3 regions of the Enterobacter sp. 6722112 genome follow, and region 2 is predicted to be linked to each of the others. Evidence: predicted binding sites of a transcription regulator. Region 2 holds the regulator's gene; each other region holds the start of a gene.
The links. The regulator PurR, encoded in region 2, represses purine synthesis genes. The targets are predictions, from matches to a motif close to CANGCAAACGTTTGCNTG.

Region 1 (4,161 bases), 2.3 Mb from region 2:
AACCAGCATCACCATCACCACAATGGTAATCGCGACCGGGCGGCTGATGCCCCGGCGTAAAAACCATGTCACTAGCGGGTTGAGCACAATGGCGAAAAACAGCGCCAGCAGAAGCTGAACAATGATATCCGCCGCCGCGTGGATACCCGCAAGGATAACCACCAGGCAGGCAAGTTTTAATAAAATATGAAGTCCGGCTTTGTCGGGCGGGCTGGCAGTCATAAGAATTCCTTTTTCCGGGGGGCGTGTTAATTGTAGTGCGCCGGATGGGCTTCGTCTGGCGTGTTAGTCTGAAAGTCGTGGCAAAAAAATGGCCCCCGGCGCAAGCGACGGAGGCCACAGCATCCTGGTGAACGATTACTGGATCACGAGGGTGTTAATGATGTTTTCAGCGGCGGTCTGCGCTTTCTGCTGATTGTCTGCCGGCAGGGTGATCTGCATGGTCAGCAGTTTATTGTCCACCTTGCCGAGCACCACGGAGGAGTAGGCGGTCTGGCCTTTGGCAGAGATGATGCTGTCCAGTTGTTGCAGCGTGTGGCCTTTCAGTTCAACAGACTTGTTGGTGACCACCTGAAGCTGCGGGTCGCGGCTGCGCTGCTGATCTTCCAGGCGTTTGGCCAGCACGCCCAGATCTTCGCTGGTATCGTCACCGACGATCACAATCACCGCTTTTTGGCCGGTGGCATCGGAATAGACGTGCATATTGTTCGCCTGGGTACCCAGCTTACCGCTCTGGTCGGTCATGTCCGCAGGCAGAGAGAAACTGAGTTTGCCATCCATCAGGCTCACCGGCTGACCGGTGGCGTTGCTTTCTGCTGACGCGCCCTGAGCAGGCGTTTTGGTGTCGCTGTTATCACAGGCTGCAAGGCCAACAACCAGCAGGCCAATCCCGACATATTTAACCAGATTGCGCATTGACTTCTTCCTTTCGATAAACGGCCATAACGGCTCATTCGTTCATCTTATCACAACTGATAAAGCGAACCCTTAACCTGCCTGCAATGCGGAGATTTCAGATTTATCTGCCAGCCTTTTCAGCAGCATATTCAACAGTACGCCGTACATCGGCAGGAAGAAGACCAGACTGATAAGCACCTTAAAGGCGTAGTCCACCAGAGCGATTTCCATCCAGTGTTCTGCCATGAAGGCGTCCGGGCTGCGCCAGAAGGCGATGAAGAAGAAGGCCAGCGTATCGCTCACGTTACCGAACAGCGTGGAGGCCGTTGGCGCCATCCACCAGCGATGGTTTTGACGCAGGCGGTTAAACACGTGGACATCGAGGATCTGCCCGAGGGCATAAGCCATAAAGCTGGCGGCGGCAATACGCGCGACAAACAGGTTGAAGTGCATCAGCGCGTCGAAGCCCTGCCAGCTGCCCATGTAAAACAGCGAGGAGATGGCGTAGGAGACAAACAGTGCCGGGATCATCACCGCAAAAATAATCCGCCGCGCCAGCGGTGCGCCAAATATACGCACGGTTAAATCCGTCGCGAGGAAAATAAACGGGAAACTGAACGCGCCCCAGGTGGTATGGAAACCAAAAATGGAGATGGGGAGCTGTACCAGATAGTTACTGGAGATGATCACCAGCAGATGAAATAGCGAAAGCCAGAACAACGCCTTGACGCGCTGCGATTGTGTAAAGGAGTTCATATTGTACCTTTTTGATTAATATTTGGGGTGAGGGAACCCAATAAAGCCGCCGCATGATACTGCTTTGACGACACTTTGCAATGGCTAATTTTCACGCAATCGTTAACCTGGTTTGCATTGGCGATAGCGGGGCGTAAACTACAGCCGTTTTTACCTGAACGAGAAGAAAATGACCGACCTGTTTTCCAGCCCAGACCACACGCTTGATGCTCAGGGCCTCCGTTGCCCGGAGCCGGTAATGATGGTGCGCAAAACCGTGCGCAACATGCAGACCGGCGAAACGCTGCTGATCATCGCTGACGACCCGGCTACCACCCGTGATATCCCCGGCTTTTGTACCTTTATGGAACATGAACTGGTGGCGCAGCAAACCGAGACCTTGCCGTACCGGTATTTGATTCGTAAGGGGTAAGTGCGGCCTGATGCGCGGCGGCGCTTCGCTTGCACGGGCCTACGGGTGTAGTAGGTCGGGTAAGGCGCAGCCGCCACCCGACAAGTACACATCACAATTTCGAACCATCGTTTCAAAATTTCGCGCTTTTGTGAGGCGCTTCACCCTCCCTTTTCCAGCCGTAGTCTAATTTTTAAGCGTCAAAAACTAAAACATCGTTTTAACGCTTATCTCACTACCCTGGAGTTGACTCAATGAAAACGACCCTCAAGCCGTTACTGGCCGCGCTGTGTCTGTCTGCTTTCGCCTGCACCGTTTCTGCCCAGACCATTAAAGCCGCCGATGTGCATCCCGAAGGCTACCCGAACGTGGTGGCGGTTCAGCACATGGGTGAAAAACTCAAACAACAAACCGATGGCAAGCTGGAGATTAAGGTCTTTCCCGGCGGCGTGCTGGGGGATGAAAAGCAGATGATTGAGCAGGCGCAGATGGGGGCGATCGACATGATCCGCGTCTCTATGGCGCCGGTGGCCGCCATCCTGCCGGATATCGAAGTGTTTACGCTGCCCTACGTATTCCGCGATGAAGACCACATGCACAAGGTGATCGACGGGGATATCGGCAAGCAGATCGGCGACAAACTCACCGCCAACCCGAAATCGCGTCTGGTCTTCCTTGGCTGGATGGATTCCGGCACCCGTAACCTGATCACCAAAGAGCCGATCGTCAAACCGGACGATCTGAAAGGGAAGAAAATCCGCGTGCAGGGCAGCCCGGTGGCGCTGGCCACGCTGAAAGCGATGGGGGCGAACTCGGTGGCGATGGGCGTCAGCGAGGTTTACAGCGGCATGCAGACCGGGGTGATCGACGGCGCGGAGAACAACCCGCCAACCTTTATCGCCCACAACTATATGCCGGTCGCCAAAAACTACACGCTGAGCGGCCACTTCATCACCCCGGAAATGCTGCTCTATTCCAAAGTGAAATGGGACAAGCTCAGCGCTGACGAACAGCAAAAGATCCTGGTGCTGGCCCGCGAAGCGCAGTTCGAGCAGCGCAAGCTGTGGAATGCGTATAACGACCAGGCGCTGGCGAAAATGAAGGCCGGCGGGGTGCAGTTCCACGACATCGATAAAACGGTGTTTATCAAGGCGACAGAGCCGGTGCGCGCGCAGTATGGCGATAAGCATCAGGATCTGATGAAAGCCATCGCTGACGTCCAGTAAACCGGAGTACGTATGTCCGAACTCTACCTGAAGTGGATGGACCGTCTGTACCTGTTCGCCATGGCGGTGGCAGGTATTTCGCTGTTGGTGATGACGATTGTCATCCCCATCGGCATTTTTTCACGCTACGTGCTCAATCGCGGCGAATCCTGGCCGGAGCCGATCGCCATTATCTGCATGGTGACGTTTACCTTTATCGGCGCGGCGGTGAGCTACCGCGCCGGGTCGCATATTGCGGTCAACATGCTCACCGACCGCCTGCCCGCGTCGCTGCAAAGAGTGTGCGCGCGGATGGTGGATCTGCTGATGCTGCTGATTTCAGGCCTGATGTGCTGGTACAGCTACTGGCTGTGCGTCGAGCTGTGGGAGCAGCCGGTGGCGGAGTTTCCGCTTCTGACCTCCGGCGAAAGCTATCTGCCGCTACCTGTCGGGTCGGCCATTTTGATCCTGTTTGTGCTTGAACGCCTGCTGTTTGGCTCGCAGGAAAACCGTCCGGTCGTGCTGATCGGCAATCACAGTTAAGGGGTGAACAATGGATGCGTTTGTTTTGTTATTCACCCTCGCCATTTTGCTGGCGCTGGGGATGCCGGTGGCCTTCGCCGTCGGGTTAAGCGCCGTGGCGGGGGCGTTGTGGATCGATCTGCCGCTGGAGGCGTTGATGATCCAGATCACCAGCGGGGTGAATAAATTTACCCTGCTGGCGATCCCGTTCTTCATTCTTGCCGGGGCGATCATGGCGGAAGGGGGCATTGCCCGACGGCTGGTCAACTTCGCGTACGTTTTTGTCGGCTTTATTCGCGGCGGGCTGTCGCTGGTGAACATCGTGGCATCAACGTTCTTCGGCGCGATTTCCTGCTCGTCGGTGGCGGATACGGCGTCTATCGGCAGCGT
Region 2 (4,161 bases):
ACCATGGCAATCGCGGCACCCACTTCGTTACGCGCCAGCCACGGAATCGCCACCATGATGACAATCAGCAGCGTTAAAAAACCTTTCAGTGTTCCACTGACGGAGCGGTCGGCAAATTTCCCGCCGAGATAGTTGCCAATCGAGAACCCGACACCAATCAGCACCAGCATCGCGGTAACAAAGAGTGGCGTTGCGTGGGTAATGTCGTGCAGCACCGGGGAGATATAGGTGTAGAGCGTAAACATCGCCCCGGCCCCCAGTACCGTGGTAAGCAGCGCGGACAACACCTGAGGACGCATCAGCACCGCCAGCTCTTTACGTACTTCCGGACGTTCTCCCGCACTTCCTTTCGGCAGTGAGAAGAACAGCGCAACCATCGCGACCACGCCCAGTCCGGCGGTTGCGAGGAAAGACATACGCCAGCCGATGGCTTCTCCCAGCCAGGTGGCAGCGGGAACGCCGCCGATATTAGCGATGGTGAGGCCCATGAACATAGTGGCTACCGCGCTGGCCTGCTTATGTTTTGGCACCACGCTGGCGGCAACAACCGAGCCCAGTCCGAAGAAGGCGCCATGGTTGAGGCTGGTCAGAATGCGCGAAAGCATCAGAGTGGTGTAATCGGGCGAAATTGCGGAAAGCACATTTCCGAGAGTGAAAATCGCCATCAGGAAAATCAGCGCATTGCGGCGAGCGCGGTGGGAAAGCAGCAGCGTCATCAGCGGCGCGCCCACCATCACGCCAATCGCGTAGGCGCTAATTAACATACCGGCCGCAGGAATTGAGACGTCCACACCCCGGGCGATAACAGGCAATAACCCCATAGGGGAGAATTCAGTGGTGCCAATCCCAAAGGCGCCAATCGCCAGGGCCAGCAGGGGAAAATTGATTTTCATGAAGAGACTCCGGATACCGTGCCATAACCCGGCACAGAACTAAGAAGTCAAAAGCATGACATCAATCACAAAAAATGAGAAGTTAACATTTTGGCAAAAGATTTTTGCCGGAGAGGTAACAATAGCGGCAAGAGAGGGAGAAGGTTCTCCCCCCTCCTGAATCAGTGCAGCGCAGCGGTTAAACCACCCGCAACAATCAGGGCAAGAACAACAATGGTGGTAAACAGCGAAAACTTCAGATCGGTACTCATCAATTTTTCTCCTTTTATTCACCCTACGAAAAGTGAGCTTGCTCATTTTTACACAGTTCAGGTCAAAAATCTTCCAGGATTTAAGCGGATATCCACTTTACCTCTTCCCCTTTTCATCAAGATAGGACAAAATTCCACGCTAAATTTATTAGCGTACCGGCCACTGACCCCCTCCTGACGTCCTGTGTCGTTTTCCCGGCGTGTCGCAACTCATGTTTGCGTGATAAGGGTGAGAGAAGGCAAACGTTTACCTTCAATTTTTTCAGGAGCTTAGGATATGGTCTGGAGTGACATTTAATGGCAACAATTAAAGACGTAGCAAAACGCGCAAACGTTTCCACTACAACCGTATCACATGTTATTAACAAAACGCGTTTCGTCGCTGAAGAGACGCGTAATGCCGTCTGGGCGGCAATCAAAGAACTGCACTACTCGCCAAGTGCCGTCGCCCGCAGCCTGAAGGTTAATCACACCAAATCGATTGGCCTGCTGGCCACCAGCAGTGAAGCGGCCTACTTTGCTGAAATCATCGAAGCCGTTGAAAAAAACTGCTTCCAGAAAGGCTATACCCTGATTCTGGGCAACGCGTGGAACAACATTGAAAAACAGCGCGCTTACCTGTCAATGATGGCGCAAAAGCGCGTCGACGGCCTGCTGGTTATGTGTTCTGAATACCCTGAGTCGGTCCTTTCCATGCTGGAAGAGTATCGCCACATTCCGATGGTGGTCATGGACTGGGGCGAAGCGCGCGCAGACTTCACCGACTCTGTTATTGATAACGCCTTTGAAGGCGGCTACATGGCGGGGCGTTATCTGGTAGAACGCGGTCATCGTGAAATTGGCGTGATCCCGGGACCGCTGGAGCGTAACACCGGGGCTGGCCGTCTGGCCGGTTTCATGAAAGCGATGGAAGAGGCGCTGATCACCGTGCCGGAAAACTGGATTGTTCAGGGCGACTTCGAGCCGGAGTCGGGCTATCGCGCCATGCAGCAGATCGTTTCCCAGCCGCATCGCCCTACCGCGGTGTTCTGCGGCGGCGACATCATGGCGATGGGCGCGCTCTGCGCGGCGGATGAACTCGGCCTGCGCGTCCCGCAGGATATCTCGGTGATCGGCTATGACAACGTGCGCAACGCCCGCTTCTTTACCCCGGCGCTGACCACCATTCACCAGCCGAAAGATTCGCTGGGTGAAACGGCCTTCAACATGCTGCTGGACAGGATCGTCAACAAGCGTGAACAGTCCCAGTCCATTGAAGTTCACCCGCGCCTGATTGAACGCCGTTCCGTTGCGGACGGTCCGTTCCGCGACTACCGTCGTTAATCTCATTACGGGGCCAGCTATGCTGGTTCCCGCAACCACTCCCGGTTCAGCGTTTCGCTGTCGCCCAGATAATCCAGCAGCCAGGCCATGGCGGGCGAGACGTCGTTTTGCTGCCACGTCAGACAGCACGCGGCATCCGGGAAGGGGTTTTCCAGCGTCAAGGCCACCCACTCTCCCGCGTCGATGCGCGGGCGCGCAAAATGCACCGGCACCATGCCAACGCACAGCCCCGCGCTCAGACAGGTGGCTGACGACTCCCAGTCCGGTGCGACCACGCGGCGCTGATTATCCAGCAGCCAGGTAATGCGCTTGGGCAGCGAGCGGGAGGTATCTTCCAGCACCAGCGAGGGCCAGTTGCGTAAGGTGTCATCGCTCAGCGGACCTTCCAGCGCCGCCAGCGGGTGATCGCGCGCGACCACGCAGGTCCAGCTCAGCATGCCCATGTCGCGAAACGCGTAGCGCCCCCCAACCGGGATCGCCTGGGTTGCACCAATCGCCATCTCCGCCCTGCCGTCCGCCAGCGCATCCCAGACGCCGTTGAACACTTCCTGCGAAACACGCAGTTCGACGTCGGAAAAATGACGATAGAAATCGACGATCATCTGCCGGGTCCGCTCCGGCTTAACGATGTTATCCACCGCGATAGCGAGATGCCCGCGCCAGCCGTTGGCGATCTGCTGGCACTGCTCACGGGTGATCTGCATTTTTTTGATAACAGACCGCCCTTCCTTCAAAAACCACGCTCCGGCAGGCGTGAGCTCCACGTCGCGATGGCGCCGCTCGAACAGCGGGACCGCCAGCCACGCTTCCAGCTGGCGCACCGTATAGCTGATAGCCGAGGGAACGCGATGCAGCTCCTGGGCGGCACCGGTAAAGCTGCCGTTACGCGCCACGGCATCAACCACTTCAAGGGAATAATCTGACCACATCTTTAGCCTGCAAATTTTTTGAACGCACCCGCCAAATATTAGCGTTTCACAAGCCGCTTTGCACTCCCTACACTCTGCGCCAACGTACACCTGCCTCCTCAGGAGAAAAAAGTGCAACCCAGGAAAGGATTTTTAGTCTGGCTCGGCGGCTTAAGCGTGCTGGGCTTTTTGGCGACCGATATGTATCTGCCCGCGTTCGCCGCGATGCAGGAAGATTTGCAAACCCCTGCCGCCGCCATCAGCGCCAGTTTAAGTTTGTTCCTCGCCGGCTTTGCTTTTGCGCAATTGCTGTGGGGGCCGCTCTCGGATCGTTTTGGCCGTAAGCCCGTCCTGTTGTTGGGGCTGGCGATTTTTGCCGTAGGCTGTCTGGGCATGCTGTGGGTCCGCGATGCCGCCTGGTTGCTGGCGCTGCGCTTTATTCAGGCGGTCGGTGTCTGCGCCGCAGCGGTGACCTGGCAGGCGCTGGTGACCGATTACTACCCCGCCTCGCGCACTAACCGCATATTCGCCACTATAATGCCGCTGGTCGGCCTGTCGCCGGCGCTTGCCCCGTTACTGGGCAGCTGGATCCTCGCGCATTTCGACTGGCAGGCTATTTTCGCCACGCTCTTTGCTATTACGCTGGTCCTGATGCTGCCTGCTTTCGGGCTTAAACCTGCGCATAAAAAAGAGACGCATCCGGACGCAAAGCCCATCACCTTTACCTCTTTACTGCGGTCGAAAGCCTATCGCGGTAACGTGCTGATTTATGCTGCCTGCTCTGCC
Region 3 (4,161 bases), 1.7 Mb from region 2:
TTCTCGCGGCGGATATGCTGCTCGCGGGTCTGCATCGCCATGCGCAGCGCGGTGTTACCGGCGGCATCTTTCGATACGCCGATAATACGGCCTGGCATGGAACGTTTAAATTCATCTTTCGCGCCAAAGAACGCCGCGTGCGGGCCGCCGTAGCCCATCGGCACGCCGAAACGCTGGGCTGAGCCGAAGACAATATCCGCGCCCTGTTTACCTGGCGCCGTCAGCAGCACCAGTGCCATAAAATCAGCGGCGACGCTAATAATAACCTTACGGGATTTTAGCTCGGCGATCAGTGCGCCGTAGTCGTGTACTTCGCCGGTGGTGCCCACCTGCTGCAACAGCACGCCGAAGACGTCCTGGTGATCCAGCACTTTTTCAGCGTCGTCGACAATCACCTCAAAGCCGAAGGTTTCCGCACGGGTGCGCACCACGTCCAGCGTCTGGGGATGCACGTCCGCCGCGACGAAGAAGCGGTTGGCGTTTTTCAGCTTGCTCACGCGCTTCGCCATCGCCATCGCTTCGGCGGCGGCGGTGGCTTCGTCCAGCAGCGAGGCAGAGGCGATATCCATACCGGTCAGATCCAGCGTCACCTGCTGGAAGTTCAGCAGCGCTTCCAGACGGCCCTGGGAGACTTCTGGCTGATACGGGGTATAAGCGGTATACCAGCCCGGGTTTTCCAGCATATTACGCAGGATCACCGGCGGTAACTGCACGTTGGTGTAGCCCATGCCGATATAAGACTTATAGCGCTTGTTAAGGCCGGCGATGGCCTTCAGCTCCGCCAGCGCGGCGAACTCCGTCGTGGACTCGCCTACCTGCGGCGGCGTGGCAAGCTGGATGTCTTTTGGCACGATCTGGCCGATCAGTGCGTTTAATGAATCCGCGCCAACTGTCTTCAGCATCTCCTGCTGTTGCTGAGCATCCGGCCCAATGTGACGTTCAATGAAGGCGCCACGGTTTTCAAGCTGGCTTAAAGTCTGTGTCATGAGCGATGGTTCCTGAAACGTGCAGTGAATCGTAGTTATCTGTAACGCTGTTGCCCGGTGGCGCTAACGCTTACCGGGCCTACGTTGACCTGTAGGCCGGATAAGCGCAGCGCCATCCGGCACAACGTTATTCGTCTTCCAGTAGTGCTTCGTACGCGGTCGCATCCAGCAGCGCGGCAACCTGCGCTTCGTCGCTGGCTTTGATCTTGAAGATCCAGCCGCCTTCATACGGTTCGCTGTTGACCAGCTCCGGGGAGTCGCTCAGCGCGTCGTTCACGGCAACAATTTCACCGCTTACCGGGGCGTAGATGTCAGAGGCCGCTTTAACGGATTCCGCCACCGCACAGTCGTCGCCTGCGCTCACGGTTGCGCCCACTTCCGGCAGATCAACAAACACCATGTCGCCCAGCAGCTCCTGCGCGTGCTCGGTGATCCCAACGGTGTAAGTGCCGTCCGCCTCTTTGCGCAGCCACTCGTGTTCTTTGCTGTATTTCAGTTCTGCTGGCACATTGCTCATTGAAGTTCTCCTGATAAAAATAGTTAGGCGACCGGCTTACCGGCGCGAACAAAAATCGGTTTGGTCACGTTGACCGGCATTTCGCGGTTGCGGATCTGCACCACCGCCGTTTCGCCAATCCCCGCCGGCACGCGTGCCAGGGCAATACTGTAGCCGAGCGTCGGGGAGAACGTTCCGCTGGTGATCACGCCTTCGCGATGATTGCCATCGGCATCGGTGAAGCGCACCGGCAGCTCGCCGCGCAGAACGCCTTTTTCTTTCATCACCAGGCCTACCAGCTGTTCAGTGCCCTTCTCGCGCTGCATCTCCAGCGCTTCACGGCCAATAAAATCACGGTCAGCCGGTTCCCACGCGATGGTCCAGCCCATGTTGGCCGCCAGCGGAGAGACGCCTTCGTCCATCTCCTGACCGTAGAGGTTCATCCCCGCTTCAAGACGCAGCGTATCGCGCGCGCCCAGGCCCGCAGGCTTCACGCCCGCCTCCACCAGCGCACGCCAGAAATCAGCGGCCTTATCGTTTGGCATGGCAATTTCGTAGCCCGCTTCACCGGTGTAGCCGGTGGTGGCGATAAACAGATCGCCCGCCTGCACGCCGAAGAACGGCTTCATGCCTTCGGTGGCTTTGCGCTGCTCGTCGCTGAACAGAGACGCGGCTTTCGCCTGCGCGTTCGGCCCCTGCACGGCGATCAGTGACAGATCGTCACGGACGGTGATGTCGATGGCATAAGGTTCGGCGTGTTGGGTGATCCAGGAGAGGTCTTTTTCGCGGGTGGCGGAGTTTACAACGAGGCGGAAGAAATCTTCAGTGAAGTAATAGACGATAAGGTCATCAATCACGCCGCCCGAGGCATTCAGCATGCCGGTATAGAGCGCTTTGCCCGGCGTCTTCAGTTTGGCGACGTCATTTGCCAGCAGATAACGCAAAAACTCCCGGGTGCGGCTACCGCGCAGGTCGACAATCGTCATATGAGACACGTCGAACATACCGGCATCGGTGCGCACCGCGTGGTGCTCATCAATCTGCGAGCCGTAGTGCAGCGGCATCATCCAGCCGTGGAAGTCCACCATGCGGGTGCCGCACAACACGTGCTGTTCGTACAAAGGAGTCTGTTGAGCCATCTTTTCCTCGTTGAAAAATTCACCGTGAAACCCGGTGTCGGCCTCGCGATCGGGGGCCGACGCAAACGTTCTCTTTTACCTGAACTTACCACCGAAACCGGCGGTTAACCATAAGGTAAAACGGGTCATCACATTAGCTTATGACCAAAAATCGCTGAGAAGCCTACAGAGTTATTCACTGGGAAAATGCGATTAAACCCGCATAAAATTAACAATGATCTAACAGAATTTAGCAGATGGTGATATTTCGTGCGGAAAAACGGGCCGAATTTCCGTAACATAAAAATAGTAAGATTAGATTTTCTAATGCGAAAAATGACGTGAAATTAGATTATTTCAAACGAGGAAATTTCCCCGGCGCGGAGGCCGGGAAAATAAAGTGTGACGGGGATCGAGATTAACGTAACCAGTCGGGAAGATCGTTGAGGCCCATTGCCTGACGAAGAAGCTGCGGTTTTACGCCGGGAAGAGTGTCGGCCAGCTTGAGGCCAATATCGCGCAGCAGTTTTTTCGCCGGATTCGCTCCGGCAAACAGCTCGCGGAAACCCTGCATCCCCGCCAGCATCATCGCCGCACTGTGTTTGCGGCTGCGCTCGTAGCGACGCAGATACAGATGCTGGCCAATATCTTTGCCTTCCCGATGCAGGCGACGCAGCTCTTCAACCAGCTCAGCCGCGTCCATAAAGCCGAGGTTCACCCCCTGCCCGGCCAGCGGATGAATGGTATGCGCCGCATCCCCCACCAGCGCCAGACGGTGCGCGGCAAACTGACGCGCGTAGCGACCGGTTAACGGAAACGTCTGGCGTTCGCTTTCAAGCATGCACAGGCCCAGACGGTTATCAAACGCCACGCATAGCGCCTGACTGAAGGCATCCGGCGTCGCCTCCTGCATCTGCTGCGCTTTCTCCGGCTCTAAGGACCAGACGATGGAGCAGAGATGCGGATCGGCAAGCGGCAGGAAGGCCAGAATGCCGTCATTATGGAAAATCTGGCGCGCCACGCCGCCGTGCGGCTCTTCGGTGCGGATTGTGGCCACCAACGCGTGATGGCGGTAATCCCAGAAGGTCAGCGGAATATCCGCTTTGTTACGCAGCCAGGAATTGGCGCCGTCGGCACCCACCACCAGACGCGCGGTCAGCATGTCGCCACTTTCAAGAGTGATAAACGCGTCGTTTTCGCCCCACGCCACCTGCTGGAGTTTCGCCGGTGCGATCAGCGTGACGTCGCTGCACTGCTGTGCTTTCTGCCACAGCGCGTGGTGGATCACCGCGTTTTCAACGATGTGTCCAAGGTGGCTATAGCCCATGCTTTCATCGTCAAACGCGATATGGCCGAAGCTGTCTTTGTCCCACACTTCCATGCCATGGTAACAGCTGGCACGCAGCGCCACGATTTCAGACCAGACGCCAAGGTGCGTCAGTAGCTTTTCGCTGGCGGCATTGATCGCCGAGACGCGCAGCTCCGGCGGTGCATCCTGCGCCACAGGCTGCGGCGCTTTTTGCTCAAGCACGGCCACGCGCAGGCCGCTGCCCTGTAAACC

Region 1: a site for PurR is predicted at 1,746-1,763, ahead of tusA (sulfurtransferase TusA). Genes of this name have one in related genera too.
Region 3: a site for PurR is predicted at 2,680-2,697, ahead of gcvT (glycine cleavage system aminomethyltransferase GcvT). Genes of this name have one in related genera too.

What each region holds. Positions count from the first base shown of each region.
Region 1 covers NZ_JBZWGR010000007.1:4,006,274-4,010,434, reverse strand. The annotation lists gene AC4OVU_RS20730 (AI-2E family transporter) at 1-222, opposite strand, end outside; gene AC4OVU_RS20725 (DcrB family lipoprotein) at 358-915, opposite strand; gene AC4OVU_RS20720 (7-cyano-7-deazaguanine/7-aminomethyl-7-deazaguanine transporter) at 988-1,653, opposite strand; gene tusA (sulfurtransferase TusA) at 1,823-2,065, shown strand; gene AC4OVU_RS20710 (TRAP transporter substrate-binding protein) at 2,299-3,270, shown strand; gene AC4OVU_RS20705 (TRAP transporter small permease) at 3,283-3,792, shown strand; gene AC4OVU_RS20700 (TRAP transporter large permease) at 3,803-4,161, shown strand, end outside.
Region 2 covers NZ_JBZWGR010000007.1:1,716,258-1,720,418, reverse strand. The annotation lists gene AC4OVU_RS09780 (MFS transporter) at 1-893, opposite strand, end outside; gene cydH (cytochrome bd-I oxidase subunit CydH) at 1,055-1,144, opposite strand; gene purR (HTH-type transcriptional repressor PurR) at 1,442-2,467, shown strand; gene punR (DNA-binding transcriptional activator PunR) at 2,485-3,396, opposite strand; gene punC (purine nucleoside transporter PunC) at 3,508-4,161, shown strand, end outside.
Region 3 covers NZ_JBZWGR010000007.1:3,447,607-3,451,767, forward strand. The annotation lists gene gcvP (aminomethyl-transferring glycine dehydrogenase) at 1-986, opposite strand, end outside; gene gcvH (glycine cleavage system protein GcvH) at 1,114-1,503, opposite strand; gene gcvT (glycine cleavage system aminomethyltransferase GcvT) at 1,527-2,621, opposite strand; gene ubiI (FAD-dependent 2-octaprenylphenol hydroxylase) at 3,019-4,161, opposite strand, start outside.